Regions from separate parts of the Afifella sp. YEN Y35 genome, predicted to be linked through region 4. Evidence: predicted binding sites of a transcription regulator. Region 4 holds the regulator's gene; each other region holds the start of a gene.

Region 1 (4,861 bases), 390 kb from region 4:
CGACCTGGGACGTGATCGCCAGAGAGAGCGGTCTCATCGTGATGTTCGGCGGTGCGCCGCGCAAGAATGCGCAGGTCTCCTCCGGCGGCATCGCGCGCCACATCGTCAGCGAGGCGATCGCGACGGCGCAACGAAACGGCGCGGAGATCGTCTCCGTCAGCCCGATCCGCGACGACACGGTCGGCGATCCGGCGCCGGAATGGCTGCCGATCCGGCCGACCAGCGATGTCGCCCTGATGCTCGGGCTCGCCCACACGCTCGCGGTCGAGGGGCTCACGAACCGCACCTTTCTGGAGCGCTACACCTCCGGCTACGACCAGTTCGAAGCCTATCTCTTCGGACGACAGGACGGGACGCCCAAGGACGCCGACTGGGCGGCGTCGCGGACCGACATTCCCGCCGATACGATCCGCGCCCTCGCCCGGCGCATGGCCGTCACGCGCACCTTCATCATGATGGCGTGGTCGCTGCAGCGGGCCGATCACGGCGAGCAGCCCTATTTCATGGCCATCACGCTCGCCGCCATGCTCGGCCAGATCGGCCTGCCGGGCGGCGGCTTCGGCTTCGGCTATGCCTCCGTCAACGGCATCGGCAACGATGTGCCGGAAATGTCCTGGCCGTCGCTGCCGCAGGGCAACAACGCGGTCGCCGACTTCATCCCCGTCGCCCGCATCGCCGACATGCTTCTCGGCCCCGGAGAAGCCTACGATTTCAATGGCGAACGCCGCCGCTATCCCGACATTCGGCTCGTCTACTGGGCTGGCGGCAATCCCTTCCATCACCATCAGGATCTGAACCGTCTGCGCCGCGCCTGGCAGCGGCCGGAGACGATCATCGTGCACGAATCCTGGTGGAACCCGCTCGCTCGCCATGCCGACATCGTCTTTCCGGCAACGACCGCGCTCGAACGCAACGACATCGCAGCCGCAAGCCGCGACCGGTTCATTTCCGCCTCGCATCGCATCGCCGAACCGGCGGGCGAGGCACGCGACGACTTCGCCATTTTCGCCGGGCTTGCCGCCCGCCTCGGAGTCGAAGAGGCGTTCACGGACGGTCGGGACGAAGAAGGATGGCTGCGCCATCTCTACGGGATCGCACGCCAGCGAGGCAGCGAAGCCGGCCTCGATTTGCCGGATTTCGAGACGTTCTGGCGTGCAGGGCTCTGCCTCTTTCCTGCGCCGGCAAAGGATCGCAACCTTCTCGACGACTTCCGCGACGAACCGGAAGCGAACCCGCTGCCGACCCCTTCCGGCCGCATCGAGCTCTTTTCCGAGACGATCGCCGGCTTCGGTTACGACGATTGCCCGGGACACGCCGCATGGCTGGAACCGCGCGAATGGCTGGGGAGCCCCGCGGCAGCCCGCTTCCCGCTCCATCTCCTCTCAAACCAGCCGAAGACGCGACTCCACAGCCAGTACGATTCCGGCAGCCATTCGCGCGCCCACAAGCTGCACGGCCGCGAGCCGATGCGCATGCATCCGGACGATGCTACCGCACGGGGCATTGCCGACGGCGACGTCGTGCGGGTCTTCAACGCCCGCGGCGCCTGTCTCTCTGCCGTCCGGCTGTCCGATACGCTGCGGCCGGGTGTCGTCCAGCTCTCCACCGGCGCCTGGTACGATCCGCTCGATCCGGGTGCGCCCGACAGCCTCGACAAGCATGGCAATCCCAACGTCCTCACCCGCGATGAGGGGACGTCGCGCCTCGGCCAGGGGCCGAGCGCCCAGTCCTGTCTCGTCGAGGTCGAACGCTTCGAAGGGGAGGTCCCGGAGATCACCGCCTTCGACCCGCCCGCCTTTGCCGCGCATCCTTCATCAGGTGCCACGAAGAAACACGGATGAGACGCCGTCCCACCTCTCCGACGGTTTGAGCCATGCGCATCCTCTTTCACAGTCAGACCGCCGATCCGGTCGCCTGGGGCGAGGCGCTTGCCGCCGAGCTCCCAGGGGCGGAGCTCAGGGTCTGGCCCGAGGTCGGCGATCCGAGCGAGATCGACGCCCTCCTCGTCTTCCAGATCCCGCCCCGCGCGTTCGAGCTCTTCCCCAATCTTCGCTGCATCCATCTCTTGAGCGCCGGCGCCGACCAGATCGTCGCCAATCCGGACATTCCTGCCAGTCTGCCGGTGGTGCGGCTCATCGAGCCCGGCCAGAAGGCCGGGATGATCGAATACGTCCTCCACGCGGTTTTCCACTATCACCGCAGCTTCGATGTCTTCGCGAAGTGGCAGCGCGCGCGATACTGGGAAGAGGTGCCGCGCACGCCCGCCGCCGAACGCCGGGTGGGTGTCCTCGGTCTCGGGGGCCTCGGCGGTGCCGTCGCAGAAGCGCTCGCCGCTTTCGGCTTCGACGTCGCCGGCTGGTCGCGCAGCGAAAAATCGCTGCAGGGCGTGACGAGCTTCCACGGCAAGGACGGCTTCGACGCGTTCCTCGGCCGCAACGAGATCCTCGTCGGGATCCTGCCCCTCACGCCGGAGACGCGGGATCTCTACGATGCGACCTTCTTCGCGCGCATGCCGGCGGGGAGCCGTTTCATCAATGTCGGCCGTGGGGCGCAGCTCGTCGAAGCCGACCTCGTTGCAGCCCTCGAGAGCGGCCATCTCGCCGGCGCGACGCTCGACGTGGTGCGGGACGAGCCGCCGGATGCCGGCAATCCGATCTGGGACACGACAAACCTGATCCTGACGCCGCACGTCGCGACCTGTGCCGATCCCAAAACCGGCGCCCGCGTCGTGGCAGAAAATCTCCGCCGCGTCCGCGACGGGCTGCCGCCTCACGGTCTGGTCGACCGCGGCTGAGGCTTGCCGCAGCGGCGTCCCCGGAGGAAGCGCGCGTGGCGAACGCCGCTCAGACCTGCAGAAACACAGCCCATTCGAGCGTCGTCGGGCTGTCACCCAGCAATCGTCTGGCTGTCATCCGGCTTGGTTAAGGAATGCGACCGCAGGAATTCCGCATGGAGACGGTCGTGTTTCGAAACATCCTTTTCACTTCCGCAGCGCTCGCGCTCGGATCCACCGCGGCCTTTGCCCAGGACATCGTCCAGAGCAACAGCAGCTGGTACACCGATGCGGAGGCCGCTCTCAATCAGCGGCTCGAGCATCAGCCGAACACCAATCGCGCCAAGAACGTCATCCTGTTCATCGCCGATGGCATGGGTGTCGGCACCAATTATGCCATTCGGCTTTATGCCGGCCAGCAGAACGGCGAATACGGCTCCGAGCACGTGCTGCCCTACGAGGCCTATCAGGACTTTCCGAACGTGGCGCTCGTGAAGACCTACAACATCAACGCCCAGACGCCGGATTCCGCACCGACGGCCGGCTCGATGAACACTGGCGTGAAGCAGGTCTTCAACACCATCAATCTGAGCGAAAATGCCGTCTGGGACGAATGCGCGTCTGAAGAAGGCAACAAGCTGACGCTCTTCTCAGAGCTGATGAGCGAGATGGGCAAATCGGTCGGTGTCGTCACCACGGCCCGCCTCACCCATGCGACGCCGGCCGCGGCCTATGCCAAGACGGCCAACCGCAACTGGGAAGGCGAAGCACCGGAGGGCTGCACCGATATCGCCACGCAGCTTGTCGACCAGATGAAGGCGGGCGTCGTCGACCTCGCCATGGGCGGCGGCCGTCGCTATTTCCTGCCTGAAACCGTGACCGACGAAGAAGGCAAGAAGGGCAAACGCAAGGACGGCCACAATCTCGTCGATGAAGCCAAGGACGCAGGCGTCCAGTACGCCTGGAATACCGAGACCGCGAAGGCGCTCGATCTCGACGGCGAAACGCCGGTGCTCGCTCTCTTCGAAGACAGCCACATGAAGTACGAGCACGATCGCACCGAGGCCGACGAGCCGTCTCTCACCGAGATGACCAAGACGGCCATCGACTACCTCTCCAAGAACGACGAAGGCTATTATCTCGAAATCGAGTCCGGTCGCGTCGATCACGCCAATCACGACGGCAACGCCTTCCGCACCGTGACGGACGGCGTGGAATTCGCCAATGCGGTCGCAGCTGCGGCCGAGATGACCAATCCGGAAGAGACGCTCATCATCGTCACGGCCGACCATGAGCATTCGATCGCCTTCAACGGCTATTGCGGGCGCGGCTCGCCGATCCTCGGGCTCTGCTACGATATCGGCAAGGGCCAGGTGAAACATGCCGACGAGCCGGTTCTCGGCGACGACGGCAAGCCTTTCACCGTCATCGGCTTTCTGAACGGCCCGGGCGCCGTCCTGAAAGAGCAGGACGACAAGAGCTATTCCGGTTCGCGCCCCGACCTCACCGAGGAAGAGGCGGAAGATTCCGAATATGTGCAGCAGGCCCTGATCCCGATGTCGTCGGAAAGCCATTCCGGCGAGGACGTGGCGGTGTGGGCACGCGGCCCTTTCGCGCATCTCTTCGATGGCGTCATCGAGCAGAACTACATCTTCCACGTGATGAACCACGCGGCGAACGCCGAATAGGCGGCTGTCACAGACGCCGCACGACGGCATCTCGATCTCGGGGGCTCCGGCAAATGCCGGAGCCCCTTTGCATAACAAGCTGCGGAAAAGGTGCGTCCCACCGGAAAACGGTGTCGCAGGCGTTCCGGGTTTTCTCAGCTGTCACAAAGCCCGGATAGGGTGACGTCATGCCAAACGAGCCCCTCATCGACCGCCGCACTCTGCTTGCCGCTCTGGCAGCAGCGTTGGCCCTCGGTCCTTCCCACGCCCGCGCAGAGACGTTGCGCATGCGCGACCTCTACAACAAGGACCTCTCCTTCTCCGATCTCGCGCAGACGATGGAGAACGAGCGCATCGAAGTGCGCGGCTATATGGCGCCGCCGCTCAAGGCGGAATCGCGTTTCTTCGTGCTCACCAAGCG
Region 2 (4,861 bases), 1.5 Mb from region 4:
CACCATGCTCAGCGCAGAAGTTGCGCAACGCCTGATCCACATCCTCCTCCGACGCGCCGTCGACGAGGGCGAACGGCGGCTTCAACGTGGCGTGGAAGCCGTAACGCCGCGGCGCCTCGGTGATGGCGCGCACTTCCTCGGCACTCAAGGCACCCACAGCCTTTTGCTGGACCGGACCATCGGAAAGATCACGGCCGATCCAGTCATTGGCGGCCTGGGTGATCGGATGGTCGACGGCTGGAGTGAAATAGATGGCGACGCGCATGGGGATCTTTCGTTGGTGTCTCCTCAGATCACCACTTTGCGCAATTGTGCCGAAAGGATGTCCACGATGGAGACGGTGACGATGACGATCAGGATGATCGCCGCTGTCTCGGCGTAGAGGAAAGAGCGGATCGATTCAAACAGCACCTGCCCGATACCACCCGCGCCGACGATGCCGAGAACCGTCGCCTGGCGCACATTCGTCTCGAAGCGATAGAGCGAAAACGAAATCCACAAAGGGGCGACTTGCGGAACAACGCCGAAGACGATCTCCTGCAGGCGTGTCGCGCCGGTGGCGCGGATGCCTTCGACAGGCCTTGGATCGATGGCCTCCACGGCCTCCGAGAAGAGCTTCGCGATAATACCTGTATTATGCACGAAAAGCGCCATCACCCCGGCAAAGGGGCCGAGCCCGACCGCTGTGACGAAGAGGACGGCGAAGACAAGCTCGTTGATCGCACGGGTCGCATCCATCAGACGGCGCACCGGCTGCACGATCCAGATCGGCGCGATGTTCGAGGACGACAGAAGTGCGAAGGGAATGCCGAAGACGATCGCCAGCACCGTGCCCCAGACAGCGATCTGCACGGTGAGGATCATCTCCTCGACGTAATAATGCCAGTCACGGAAGTTCGGTGAGAGAAAGCCGCCCGCGTAGTCGGCCATATTGCCGGCATCGGTGAAGAGGTTGAGGAAGCGCACCATCTCGGCCGGCCCCCAGCTCCAGATCAGCACCAGCGCGATGCCGCCCCAGACGAGATAGCTGTAGAGCCGGTCGGTGAAACTGCGCGGGGGGACCGAGACCGTCTTCTCAGCCTGTGTGGCTATCGCCATTCGTCTCTCCAGTGAAAAGCGCCGGACCCAGGGTCCGGCGCCAGATCAACAAAGGTTTCAGCCTCAGGCCTGCGGGACCTTGTCCATCAGCTTTTCGATCTCGGCCTTCTCGGAATCGAGCTTTTCGAGTTCGCTCTTCTTCTCATCATCCGACATCGTGTCGGCCGCTTCGATCTTCGCTTCCTGCTTGGTGATTTCCATGATGCGGATCGGGTAGAGCTGCGCATCGGAAGACGGCTTGAACGGCGCCCAGCCAAGACCCTCGAGGACTTCACGCGCTCCGGCGACCTCTTCGGGCGTGCCGAGGCGGCCGTAGCTCATGATGAAGGTGTAGACTTTGCGCTTGGTCTCCTCGTCGAGATCCTTGCGCCAGACGAGCGGGTCGGATGGGATCAGCGGCGACTGCCAGATGACCTTGATCTTCTTGCGCGCTTCAGGCGCCGTCACTTCCAGGCGGCGGAGATTTTCCGTGTTGTTGGCGGCGACGTCGACCTGACCGTTGGCCGTCGCCATCGCGTTCGCCTCATGATTGGCGTTGCGCACCGTCTTGAAGCAATCCTGCGGCGTCACGCTGTTCTTGGCGAAGATGAACGTGGTCGGCACGAGGAAGCCGGAGGTGGAGTTCGGATCGCCGATGCCGAAATCCAGCGACTTGTCGCATTTCAAGACGTCGTCGAGCGAATTGATCTTGTCGTTGTCGGCCTGCGTGATCAGCACCGACCAGTAGCCGGGATTGCCTTCCACATCGACGGTCTGCGCGAAGATCTCGCCATCGGCGCGATCGACGGCCTCCATCGCGGACTTGTTGCCGTACCAGGCGACATCGACCTTGCCGAAGCGCATGCCTTCGATGACGCCGGCATAATCGGAGGCGAAGAAGGCGTTCACCTTGAGGCCCGTCTGCTCGGACATCTCCTCAAGGAACGGATCCCAGACCGTCTTCAGGTTCTGGCTCGATTCCGTCGAGATGATGCCGAAGTTCAGTTCCTTCTGATCCTGCGCAAAGGCGCCGGATGTGCCGAACGCAGCCAGGAGGGCGGCGGCGGCAATACCTTTCGTCAGTCGGTTCATGTCTCACTCCTCGATTGCTCCGCCGCGGGGGCGGGAGTTCACCGCCTCGTGGCGGATCAAGTCACGGCCAATTGGCGGGCCATCTTGGCGACGGCGGGCTCGGGGCGTTTCACTGGCTGCGGCTGCTCGGCCGGCGCGCCCGGAAGAACGAGCTCCTCGCTCGCATCGCCGTAGATCTCGCGAAGAAAATCGTCGGTCAGGGCCGCGGACGGCCCGTCGAAAGCGACCTCACCGTCGCGCAAAGCCAGGGTGCGCGGGCAATAAAGGCGCGCATATTCCACCTGATGCAGGGAGACGATGACGGTGATGCCGTCGGCACGGTTGATCTCGCCGAGCGCTTCCATCACCCGCCGTGCGGATGACGGGTCGAGCGAAGCGATTGGCTCGTCGGCAAGGATGACCTTGGCCCCCTGGACGAGCGCGCGGGCGATCGCGGCACGCTGCTGCTGCCCGCCGGAGAGCGTCGACGAGCGTTGCCGCACCGTCTCGGCAATTCCGACACGGGAAAGCGCCTGCATCGCCTTCTCCTGCTCGCCCCGCGTGAAAAGGCCGAGCGTTCCACGCCAGGACGGCACGCTGCCGAGGCAGCCGACGAGCACATTGGTCAGGACCGACAGGCGCCCGACCAGATTGAACTGCTGAAAGATGACGCCGATCTCACGCCGGATGCGGCGCGCATCGTGCGACAGACGGCCGTCCACCTGCATGATGCGGTCGAGCACCGTCACGCGGCATTCATCGCCGCTGCCACGCTCCAGACCGGCGATATGGCGGATGAGCGTCGATTTGCCGGAGCCGGAGGCGCCGATCAGCGCCACCATCTCGCCCGGCGCGACATCGACACTGACATTGCGCAAGGCGAGCGTCTTGCCGTAGCGCTTCGACAGCTTTTCGACACGAACTGCAGGAACATTCGAAGGAGCGGTTACGGGCATCGGCCTCACCTGCCCGGCCTGCCGGGCTTATCGATAACCGTTCCCTAACAGCCGACCTTATCGCTTCGATTTCGCTTTCATGACATTTCGAAGTCGCTGGAAAAGCCTCGGGAGAGGTCTCGCAAGCAACTGATCAGACGGCCTTTTCTTCGTACTTTGCGAGAAACTCCTCCACCGAAAGCACCCGGAAATCCGCCAGCGCCGCGCGAAGGCAGGCATGCGGCCAGTCCCACCAGGCAAGCTTCTGAAGGCGCTCCGCAATCTCTTCGGGAAAGCGCCGCTTGATGACCCGCGCCGGCACGCCACCGGCGATCTCGTAGGCGCCGACAGAACGGGAGACGACGGCGCCGGCCGCAATGACCGCCCCATCGCCAACCGTCACGCCCGGCAAGAGGATTGCGCCATGGCCGATCCAGACATCGTTGCCGATCGTGACGGCGTTCGCCTCGCGCCAGGCGAAAAGCCCCTCATCGGCTTCCGCATCGTCGAAGTAGTCGTTCGAGCGATAAGTGAAATGGTGCTGGCCCGCCCGCCACATCGGATGGTTGGAGGCGTTGATCCGCACGTTCTGAGCAATTGAGCAGAACTTGCCGATCGTCGCGCGCGCCACGTTGCCGTCCTCGGTGATGTAGGAGTAGTCGCCAAGGGACGAGTTCTGGAACTGCGTGCGCGCGCCAATCGCCGTATAGCGCCCGAGCCGGCTGTCGGTCACCACCGCGTCCGGCTCAACGAACGGCGTCTCCGAAAGCTTCGTCATGCAGCGGCTTTCGGGGCAAACGCGGTCACGTCGACCTCACGATCGGCCACGGCGGCGCGCATCTCCGCGTCGTGAAAAATGCCGAGGAAGCTGCGGCCCGCAGCTTTTCCCTCTTCGATCAAGGCAATCACCACATCCCGGTTTTTGGCATCGAGCGAGGCCGTCGGCTCGTCGAGAAGCAAGAGCGGATGGCCGGCAATGAAGCCGCGGGCGATGTTCACGCGCTGCTGCTCACCGCCGGAAAAGGTAGCGGGCGGCAGGTGCCAGAGCCGTTCCGGCAGGTTGAGGCGGGCAAGAAGCGCGTCGGCCTTGGCGAGCGCCTCCTCGGGGGAACAGCCCCGCTCCACGAGCAGCTCGGCGACGAGATCGCGCGAGGCGACGCGAGGCACGACGCGCAGGAATTGGCTGACATAGCCAAGCGTGTCGCGACGAACCGCCAGCACACGCCGCGGATCGGCCGTGGCGATATCGATCACATCCCCCTTGCCCGCGACACGGATCGCGCCGCGATCGGTTGAATAATTGCCATAGATCATCTTGAGGATCGAGCTCTTGCCGGCACCGGACGGCCCGCCGAGCACGACGCATTCGCCGGGCATGAGCGTGAAGGAGACGTTTTCGACGACCGGAATGTGGATGCCACCACGCAGATGCATGGTGAAGCTCTTGGCGACATCGGCGAGTTCAAGACGGGGCTGCATCGCTCACACCTGCAGGATCGAAGAGACGAGAAGCTGCGTATAGGGCGCATGCGGATCGTCGAGGACACGATCGGTCAGCCCCTCCTCGACCACCTCCCCCGCCTTCATCACCATGATGCGGTGGGAGAGGAGCCGGGCGACGGCGAGGTCGTGCGTGACGACGAGCGCCGCCATGCCGAGATCGGCAACGAGCGCGCGGATGAGATCGAGGAGCCTCGCCTGCACGGAGACGTCGAGCCCACCCGTCGGTTCGTCCATGAAGACGAGGCGGGGCGCGGTCACGAGGTTTCGGGCGATCT
Region 3 (4,861 bases), 2.0 Mb from region 4:
ATTGATGGCAAAGCCGATCTCCCCGGGTGCAGGCGCCAGCAGCGCGTCGCAAATGGAGCCGCTGGTACGCTCGTTGCTGACGATCTGGTCGGCGGCGAGCGATCGCCCATAATCGTCGAAGCCTTCAGGCTCCATCGCAAGAACGCGGCAGTTCGGGGCACGCTCGGTCACCGCGAGCGACACGCCGGCAGCGAGTCCGCCGCCGCTGCAAGGCACCATGACGATGTCTGGCACAAGCCGCATATTGGCAAGCTCAGAGGCGATCTCGAGCCCGATCGTTCCCTGCCCGGCGATGACCTTGGTGTCGTTATAGGGATGGATCAGAAAGCCGCCCTCGCGGCGGATGACGTCCGCAAGCACTTCCTCGCGGTCTTCGCGCGCACGATCATAGGTGATGATGCGGGCGCCCGCCGCGCGCGTGCGATTGACCTTCACCGCTGGCGCGTCTTCCGGCATGACGATCGTCGCCGGCACGCCTGCGAGACGCGCCGCCTCCGCCACGCCCTGGGCGTGATTGCCCGACGAGCAGGCGACCACGCCGCCCGCAGCGGCGTCGCCCCCCGCCATCAGCGCATTGTAGGCTCCGCGAAATTTGAAGGAGCCGGTCCGCTGCATGCATTCCGGCTTCAGGAAGACGCGGGCGGCGAATTGCTCCGACAGAGCTGGCGCAGCAATGAGAGGCGTCCGCATGGCACGCCCTTGCAGGCGGGTGGCAGCGGCCTCGATATCGTTGAGAGAAACCGGCAGGGTCATGGATCGCCCTTAAGGCCTTTTTCATCCGCTTTGAAGAGGTAGAAAAGTATCGTATCCGCTATTCTACGACGTCACGCGGCGAGCTGGCAGTCCGGTCCCTGTGCCTTGACGAGATTCTCGCGAAATTCTTGCACGCTCGCATCCCAGCTGAAGCGCGTCGCATAGTCACGCGCCGCCTCTCTCGAAAGATCGAGGCACTGAAGAGCGGCCGCACGCAGATCCTGGCTCAAAACCCCGATCTCCGGTTCCACGATCACATCGCTCGGGCCGGTGACGGGGAATGCGGCAACCGGCAGACCGGAGGCCAGCGCCTCCAGGAGAACGTTGCCGAACGTGTCCGTCAGGCTCGGAAAGACGAAAACATCCGCAGCCGCGTAGGCATGGGCGAGCTCCTCGCCTTCCATGGCTCCAAGGAAATGCACATCCGGATGGCGCGCCTTCAGATCGGCAAGGGCCGGCCCGTCGCCGACGACGACCTTGGAGCCGGGCAGGTCGAGCGAGGTGAACGCCGCGAGGTTCTTTTCCACGGCGACACGGCCGACATTCAAGAACACCGGGCGCGGCAATCCGAGATCGGCCCCCGGGCGCGGATGGAAGAGATGGGAATCGACCCCGCGCGACCAGCGCATCAGATTGCGGAAGCCGCGTTCGGTGAGCTCGGCCTCCAGAGAAGGCGTCGCGACCATGCAGCCGGCGGCGGCATTGTGGAACCAGCGCATCATCCCGTAGAGCGCCCCGAGCGGCACCGGCGCTCGCGCACGCACATATTCGGGAAACTTGGTGTGGTAGCTCGTGGTGAAGCGCTGCCCCGTCTTCAGGCAATGGCGCCGCGCCAGAAAACCGAGCGGACCCTCGGTCGCGATGTGAATGCAATCGGGGCGCGCCGCCTCGATCATGCGGCCGACACGCGTCTTCGTCGTCACGGAAAGACGGATGTCCGGATAGGTCGGCATCGGCAACGTGGAAAAGCGCTCCGGCGCGATCACCGTAACCTCGTCCCCGCCCTCGGTCAGAATGTCGACGACCCGCTTGAGCGAGCGCACAACTCCGTTGACCTGGGGGAACCAGGCATCGGTGACAATGACAAGCCTCATTGGATCATGCTCAGGCAGCAACCGGTGTCGGAGCGTGATGCAGCTCGTTCAAAGGGGCGGCCCGCATGATTTCCGACCAGCGGATGATCTCCATCCGCCCGTCGTGATGCTCGGCCACCGCGGTGCAGCTTTCGACCCAGTCGCCGCAATTGACGTATTTGATGCCATTGCTGTCGTCGCGAATGGCCGCATGGTGGATATGCCCGCACACGACCCCGTCGGCGCCCTGGCGCTGCGCCTCCGCCGAGAGCGCTTCTTCGAAAGCACCGATGAAGTTCACGGCGTTCTTGACCTTCAGCTTCGCCCAGGCCGACAGCGACCAGTAAGAGAAGCCGAGAGCGCGCCGCAGCTGATTGACGTAGGTGTTGACGGCGAGAGCCGTGACATAGGCCCAGTCGCCCAGGAAGGCGAGCCATCTGGCGTGGCGCACGACGACGTCGAACTGGTCGCCGTGGATGATCAGGAAGCGGCGTCCGTCGGCCGTCTCGTGGATGACGCTGTCACACACTTCGATGCCACCGAAATGGCTGCCGAGATAGCCGCGCAAGAATTCGTCGTGGTTGCCCGGGATATAGACGAGCTTTGCGCCCTTGCGGCCCTTGCGCAGAAGCTTCTGCACCACGTCGTTGTGGTTCTGGGGCCAGTACCAGCCCCGGCGCAGGCGCCAGCCGTCGACGATATCTCCGACGAGATAAATCGTCTCGGCGTCATGCACCTTCAGAAACTCCAACAACAGCTCGGCCTGGCATCCGCGCGTGCCGAGATGAATGTCCGACAGAAACAATGTCCGGAAATGATTTGGCGGAGCCATCGCCGTGCTTCCCATGTCTTTCAAGCATGAAAAACCCGATTCAGGTATCAGTTGTGTGACATTGGCCGCCGCAAAGCTGCGGCAAGGCGTCCCGCGCTGGAATGAAAAGCCGCCTCCCCCTAGAAAATGGCAACAAACATAGGAGAAAGCCATGGATCTCGGCATCGAAGGACGGACAGCAGTCGTATGCGCCTCAAGCCGCGGGCTGGGGAAAGGCTGCGCGGAAGCTCTCGCCAAAGCCGGCTGCCGGCTCGTCATCAATGGGCGCAACGAGGAGAGCCTGGAGGAAACGGCAAGCGACCTCCGCCGTCTGGGCGCCGACGTCACCGCGGTCGCCGCCGATATCGGAAGCCGTGAGGGGCAGCAACGTGTCCTCGCCGCGGCAAAGACCGTCGATATCTTGATCAACAACAATGGCGGCCCGCCCCGCCGCGGCTTCCGCGAACTGACGCGAGCGGACATGTTGGAGGGCGTCACCCAGAACATGGTGACACCGATCGAACTCATTCAGGCCGTCGCCGACGGCATGGTCGAACGCGGCTTCGGGCGGATCGTCAACATCACCTCCCTGTCGGTGCTGATGCCGATCCCTGGGCTCGACCTTTCCTCCGGCGCCCGGGCCGGCCTGACGGCCTTCCTCGCCGGGTTGTGCCGCGAATTCGTTCCCCACAACGTCACCATCAACAATATCCTGCCCGGCAAGATGGACACGGACCGCCTGCGCGCGGGGATCTCCTGGCAGGCCGAGAAAGCCGGCATCAGCGAGGACGAGGCAGCAAAGCGCGAGGCCGCCGCAATCCCTGCGGGGCGCTTCGGAACGCCGGAAGAATTCGGCGAGCTCGCCGCCTTCCTCTGCTCGGCGCAGGCCGGCTACATCACGGGACAGAATTTCCGGGTCGACGGAGGCCTTCTCCCGGTCGCTTTTTGAGTGCGGTGACGCGGCCTCACTCGATCCACGAAACCCGGGGGGAAGGCCAGACGGAAGAATACTCGGCAACGGCTGCGCTTTGACCCGCCACCACGAAAGCAGCAGCCACAAAAAAGGGGCCGGTCACCCGGCCCCTTCCGAATTCCAGGACTTCGACGAAGTCTCAGTATTTGGCGACGATCGGCTCTTCCGTGCGCGGGCCGCCGAACTTCATCTTCAAAGCCGCCGACAGGATGTGCACGGAGCCATCCGAGGTACCGCTGAAAGGTCCGTTTGAGAGCGGGCCTCCGGCGGCCGCCGGAACGAGATCGGTATCGTCCGCTGTGATGTAAGAATAGCCGACGTCGAAGGAGAAACGCTCGGTCGCCTGGTAGCTCGCACCGGCGGAGAACCACCAGCGATCGTTGTCCGGCAGGCGGAAGGAGCGGTTGGCATTGTCGTTCGGCGACAATTCACGCGCCACACCGGCACGCACCGTGAGGTCCGGATTGACGTCGTATTCGCCACCGAGAGCGAAATACCAGCTGTCTTCATACTCGAAGCCCAGCGGGATCGCAGCGGGCGCGCCGCTCAGCGTCACAGTTTCGAAACGGCTCCAGTTCGCCCATTCGATGCCGGCCGTCAGGCGGAAACCATCCATGATGCGCTGACGCAGACCCACACTCACTTTGTCCGGCAGGTCGAAGCCGTCTGCCTCGACATTGAACGTACCGATCTGCGTGACGAGCGGACCTTCGATGTCATGATCGATGCGGGAGCGGTAACCGATACCGATCTCCGTACCGTCCATCGGCTTCAACTGAATACCGGCGGTGATGCCGAAGCCGAAATCGTCCGCATCGTCGAGTGCGGAGACACCGAAGACCGGGAGCGCCTGTCCGGTCAGACGGACATTGGCATATTCCACGACTGCGCCGACGGCGACGGTGAGATAGTCGTTGAACTGATAGGCGACGACCGGGTTGGCCGCCATCGTGAAGACTTCCGTCGTTCCCGCGATACCGCTGGTGCGCACGAGCGAGTTGTAATCGTATTTCGTCGCAAGCCCGAACGGCGCGTTGATGCCGAGACCGAGGATGATTTTGTCGTTCACCCGGTAGCCATAATAAGAAGCAGGCACGGGCGCGTTCTCGGCAATATCCCCTTCGTTCTGCGGGAATGGCGAGAGAACATCGACATCAGAGCGCGGCGCGATATAGGAAATCACGCTCTCACTCTGGAAGCCCATGACGGCGCTCAATGTCGCCGGGTTCCAGAACATCGACGACAGGCTGC
Region 4 (4,861 bases):
TTTTGACCTATGAGGCGACGCGCGACCTGGAATTGACGACGACGACCATCGAGACGCCGCTCGCCACGATGGAGGCGCCGACCCTGGCCGGCAAGAAGCTCGTCTTCGCCTCCATCCTGCGCGCCGGCAACGGCCTCCTGGAAGGCATGCTCGATCTGGTGCCGGCGGCCCGCGTCGCCCATGTCGGGCTCTACCGCGATCCGGAGACGCTGCAGCCGGTGGAATATTACTTCAAGGCGCCGGAAGATCTGCACGAACGCGTCGTCATCGCCGTCGATCCGATGCTGGCGACGGCAAATTCCGCGATCGCCGCGATCCAGCGCCTGAAAGAGCGCGGGGCGAAGGATATCCGCTTCGTCTGCCTGCTGGCGGCGCCCGAAGGCGTGGAGCGCTTCCGTGCCGCCCATCCCGACGTGCCGGTGGTGACGGCCGCGATCGACAGCCATTTGAACGATCACGGCTATATTCTGCCGGGCCTCGGCGATGCCGGCGACCGCATGTACGGGACGAAATAGCGGTTTTCGGCGGGGTGCCTGCTGGACGCTCTTCATCTCGCCTTGCGGATGACGAGCGCATCTGACGCAAGGGCGTTGCAGCGCGCTCCAGTTCTTCTCCCCTCTGGGGAGAAGGTGGCGGGCAGAGCCCGCCGGATGAGGGGTGGGCTTTTATCCCGCGCCGAGATCCGTTCTTCGTCCACCCCTCACCGCCCGCTGCGCGGGCACCTCTCCCCCCAAGCACAAAGGGGAGGGGAGAGGAATGGAGCCTGCTGCAGGCGCTGTTCTTCAATCGTAGCGGCCACGGACATCGCAGCGATAAGGGTCATTGCGACGGCACTGATGAGAGCACGTTCGTGGCCTTCGCTGGTGCGAAGCCACAGGCGAACGAAGAAGCTCTCGCTGCCTCGTGCGGGAGCCGCGCGGACACGCTTCTCGCCGCAAGGGCATTGCAGCGGGCTCCCGTTCTTCTCCCCTGTGGGGAGAAGGTGGCGGGCGAAGCCCGCCGGATGAGGGGTGGGCTTTCATTCCGCGCCGAGATCCGTTCTTCGTCCACCCCTCACCGCCCGCTTCGCGGGCACCTCTCCCCAGAGGGGAGAGGAATGGAGGGTCCAGCCGACGCTGTTCTCAATTGCAACGGCCACGGAAATCGTAGCGGCCACGGAAATCGCAGCGATAAGGGTCATTGCGACGGCACTGATGAGAGCACGTTCTGGCCTTCGCTGGTGCGAAGCCACAACGAAGAAGCTCTCGCTGCCTCGTGCGGGAGCCGCGCGGACACGCTTCTCGCCGCAAGGGCGTTGCAGCGCTCCCGTTCTTCTCCCCTGTGGGGAGAAGGTGGCGGGCGAAGCCCGCCGGATGAGGGGTGGGCTTTCATCCCGCGCCGAGATCCGTTCTTCGTCCACCCCTCACCGCCCGCTGCGCGGGCACCTCTCCCCAGAGGGGAGAGGAAGGGTGCCTGCTGCGCGGATTTCCGGAAAAATCAGGTGGTGACGAACTGTTCGTTGAGGGCGTAGCCGGCGCCGCGGACGGTGCGGATCGGGTCGCGCATGCGGCCGCGGTTGATCGCCTTTCTGAGGCGGCCGACATGCACATCGACGGTGCGTTCGTCGACATAGACGTCGCGGCCCCAGACGCCGTTCAAGAGCTGCTCGCGGGTGAAGACGCGCCCCGGGCTGCGCATCAGGAATTCCAGAAGCCGGAATTCCGTCGGGCCGAGATGGATCTCGCGCCCCCCGCGGAAGACGCGGAAGGTGCCGCGGTCGAGTTCGAGATCGCCGGCGGCGAGCTTGTCGGCGACCATTTCCGGGCGCGTGCGGCGCAGGAGTGCCTTCACGCGTGCCATCAGCTCCGGCACCGAGAAGGGTTTGACGACATAATCGTCGGCGCCGGTGGCGAGCCCGCGGATGCGTTCGTCTTCCTCGCCGCGCGCCGTCAGCATGATGACGGGGAGTTTTGAGGTGGCCTCGCGCATTCTGACGCGGCGGCAGAGTTCGATGCCGGAAAGGCCCGGCAGCATCCAATCGAGCACGAGGAGGTCGGGCGCCTCTTCCAGAAGGCGCAGCTCCGCATCGTCGCCGCGCCCCACCGTGTCGACGGAATAGCCTTCCGCCTCCAGGTTGTAGCGCAGAAGCAGCGTCAGCGGTTCTTCATCCTCGACGACGAGAATCCGGGGCACCTGCATGGCTCACTCCGTCAGCCCGCGGACGGCGCAGTCGCCGCGCGTTCCATCTGTTTGCCGGTGACGAGATAGGTGATCGTCTCGGCGATGTTGGTGGCGTGGTCGCCGATGCGCTCGATGTTCTTGGCGCAGAAGAGAAGATGCGTGCACATGCCGATATTGCGCGGATCTTCCATCATGTAGGTGAGCATCTCGCGAAACAGCGACACATACATGGCGTCGATCTCGTCGTCGGAGCGCCACACCGAGATCGCCTTCTGCACGTCGCGCGAGCCATAGGCGTCGAGCACGTCCTTGAGCTGGCGCAGGCCGAGGCTCGCCAGATGTTCGACACCGCGGCGAAGCTGGTGGTTCATCCGCTGGTCTTCGATGGCGAGCGCGCGCTTGGCGATGTTCTTGCCGAGGTCGCCGACGCGTTCCAGATCGTGCGAAATGCGGATCGCGGCGACGGTTTCGCGCAGATCCTGGGCCATCGGCTGGCGCTTGGCGATGACGAGGATCGCCCGCTCTTCGATCTGGTAGTGCATCTGGTTGATCTGGCGGTCGCCGAGGATGACGTCCTGGGCGAGCTGCGCATTGGTGCTCAACAGCGCATTCACCGCCTCGTCGAGCTGCTGTTCGACGAGACCGCCCATTTCGGCGATGGAGCGGGCGAGTTCCCGCAATTCCTCGTCATAGGAGGTGACGATATGTTCAGACACGGGGCTCACTCCTCTCCCGATTAGCCGAAGCGGCCTGTGATGTAGTCCTGGGTGCGCTTGTCGGTGGGGTTGGTGAACATCATGTCCGTCGGCCCCTCCTCGACGAGATAACCCAGATGGAACATGGCCGTGCGCTGCGAGACGCGCGCCGCCTGCTGCATCGAATGCGTGACGATGACGATCGTATAGTTCTCGCGCAATTCGTCGATCAGCTCTTCCACCTTGGCGGTGGCGATGGGGTCGAGTGCCGAGCACGGCTCGTCCATCAGGATGACTTCCGGGTTCACGGCGATCGCGCGGGCGATGCAAAGGCGCTGCTGCTGGCCGCCGGAGAGGCCGGTGCCGGGTTCGTCGAGCCGGTCTTTCACCTCGTTGAAGAGGCCGGCGCGCTGCAGGCTCGTGGCGACGATCTCTTCGAGGTCGCGCTTGCCGGAGGCGAGGCCGTGAATGCGCGGCCCGTAGGCGACGTTCTCGAAGATCGACTTCGGGAACGGGTTCGGCTTCTGGAAGACCATGCCGACCCGGGCCCTGAGCTCCACGACGTCGAGCGATTTGTCGTAGATGTTCTCGCCGTCGAGCGTGATGTGGCCGGAGACGCGCGCGATGTCGATCGTGTCGTTCATCCGGTTGAGGCATCTGAGGAAGGTGGATTTTCCGCAGCCTGACGGGCCGATCAGCGAGATGACCTGATTTTCCGGCACGTCGAGATCGACGTCGAACAGAGCCTGCTTTTCGGCGTAATGGACGGACACTTTCTCGGCGCGCATTTTCGGCACGGCGGCACTCTCCTGCGGCACTTCGGGCGGCGCTTTCGTCGCCGTGGCTTTGGCCGCGCTCGGGCTATGGCTGATATCGTTCATGGCGAATTCTCCCAGTTACCAGCGCCGCTCGATGCGCTGGCGCAGCAGGATCGCGATCGCATTGAGGCTGATCATCAGACCAAGCAAGACGATGATGGCGGCATTTGTGCGGGCTTCGAAGAAATTGAAGTTCTCGTTGCCCTGCCAGAGGTAGATCTGCACGGGCAGGGCCGTCGCCTGATCCATCGGGCTCGCCGGCACGCTGGCCACGAAGGCGTTCATGCCGATGAGAAGGAGCGGCGCGGTCTCGCCGAGCGCCTGGGCGACGCCGATGATGGTGGCCGTCAGAATGCCCGGAATGGCGAGTGGCAGGACATGGTGGAAGACCATCTGCGTGCGCGAGGCACCGAGCCCGAGCGCCGCTTCGCGGATCGACGGCGGAATGGCGCGCAAGGTGCCGCGCGTGGCGATGATGATCGTCGGCAGCGTCATCAAGGTGAGGACGAGACCGCCGACGAGCGGCGCCGACAGGGGCAGATGCATCCAGTTGATGAAGATCGAGGCGCCGAGGAGGCCGAAGACGATCGACGGCACTGCGGCGAGGTTGTTGATGTTGACCTCGATGAAATCGGTGAAGCGGTTCGTCGGTGCGAATTCTTCCAGATAGATGGCGCTGGCGACGCCGATCGGAACCGCGAGCATGATGACGACCAGCATCATGTAGAGCGAGCCCATGAAGGCGCCGGCAAGACCGGCCGAGGCCGGTGAGGAGCGCGAATCGACGTTGAAGAAGATGCCGGAATTGAAGCTCTGCGTGATGACGCCCTTTTCGGCGAGCGCATCGGCGATTTCCTGCTCGCCGGTGGAGAGCTGCTGACGGCTTTGCCCGAGCGAACGATCGATATTGCCTTTGAGCCAATTGTCGACATCGGCGTCGGCGAGAAGATCGACCTCGATCGTCTGCCCGATGAGGTTCGGATCTTCGAGCACCATGTCGCGCAAGGCATAGCGCTCGCCGCTCGCGACGATGCCGACGATATCGCGGGTCTTGGCGTCGGCGAGATCGGCCGGCAGCACGCCGCGCACGGCGTTTTCCAGGATCTTGTTCCAGCTGACGCGGGCGAGCGCGCGCCGCCAGTCGGTCAGCTCGGCCTGGAATTCGGCCGGGTTCTGATTGGCCTTCTG

Evidence for each region. Region 4 encodes PhoB, which activates phosphate uptake and scavenging genes when phosphate is short. Its sites were predicted from a motif close to TGTCATNNANCTGTCAT; they were not measured.
Region 1: ACK8CP_RS11185 (alkaline phosphatase) is a predicted target of PhoB. The motif match lies at 2,874-2,890, and genes of this name have one in related genera.
Region 2: phnC (phosphonate ABC transporter ATP-binding protein) is a predicted target of PhoB. The motif match lies at 3,173-3,189, and genes of this name have one in related genera.
Region 3: ACK8CP_RS03390 (UDP-2,3-diacylglucosamine diphosphatase) is a predicted target of PhoB. The motif match lies at 2,703-2,719, and genes of this name have one in related genera.

The regions. Positions count from the first base shown of each region.
Region 1 covers NZ_CP180203.1:2,345,215-2,350,075, forward strand. The annotation lists gene ACK8CP_RS11175 (molybdopterin-dependent oxidoreductase) at 1-1,841, shown strand, start outside; gene ACK8CP_RS11180 (2-hydroxyacid dehydrogenase) at 1,874-2,794, shown strand; gene ACK8CP_RS11185 (alkaline phosphatase) at 2,962-4,461, shown strand; gene ACK8CP_RS11190 (hypothetical protein) at 4,629-4,861, shown strand, end outside.
Region 2 covers NZ_CP180203.1:117,538-122,398, reverse strand. The annotation lists gene ACK8CP_RS00575 (DUF1045 domain-containing protein) at 1-265, opposite strand, end outside; gene phnE (phosphonate ABC transporter, permease protein PhnE) at 289-1,098, opposite strand; gene phnD (phosphonate ABC transporter substrate-binding protein) at 1,162-2,169, opposite strand; gene phnC (phosphonate ABC transporter ATP-binding protein) at 2,226-3,104, opposite strand; gene ACK8CP_RS00555 (DapH/DapD/GlmU-related protein) at 3,238-3,861, opposite strand; gene phnL (phosphonate C-P lyase system protein PhnL) at 3,858-4,562, opposite strand; gene phnK (phosphonate C-P lyase system protein PhnK) at 4,566-4,861, opposite strand, start outside.
Region 3 covers NZ_CP180203.1:703,534-708,394, reverse strand. The annotation lists gene ACK8CP_RS03400 (threonine/serine dehydratase) at 1-753, opposite strand, end outside; gene ACK8CP_RS03395 (glycosyltransferase family 4 protein) at 825-1,847, opposite strand; gene ACK8CP_RS03390 (UDP-2,3-diacylglucosamine diphosphatase) at 1,858-2,658, opposite strand; gene ACK8CP_RS03385 (SDR family oxidoreductase) at 2,810-3,586, shown strand; gene ACK8CP_RS03380 (OmpP1/FadL family transporter) at 3,750-4,861, opposite strand, start outside.
Region 4 covers NZ_CP180203.1:2,737,109-2,741,969, reverse strand. The annotation lists gene upp (uracil phosphoribosyltransferase) at 1-515, shown strand, start outside; gene phoB (phosphate regulon transcriptional regulator PhoB) at 1,477-2,172, opposite strand; gene phoU (phosphate signaling complex protein PhoU) at 2,190-2,876, opposite strand; gene pstB (phosphate ABC transporter ATP-binding protein PstB) at 2,897-3,643, opposite strand; gene pstA (phosphate ABC transporter permease PstA) at 3,752-4,861, opposite strand, start outside.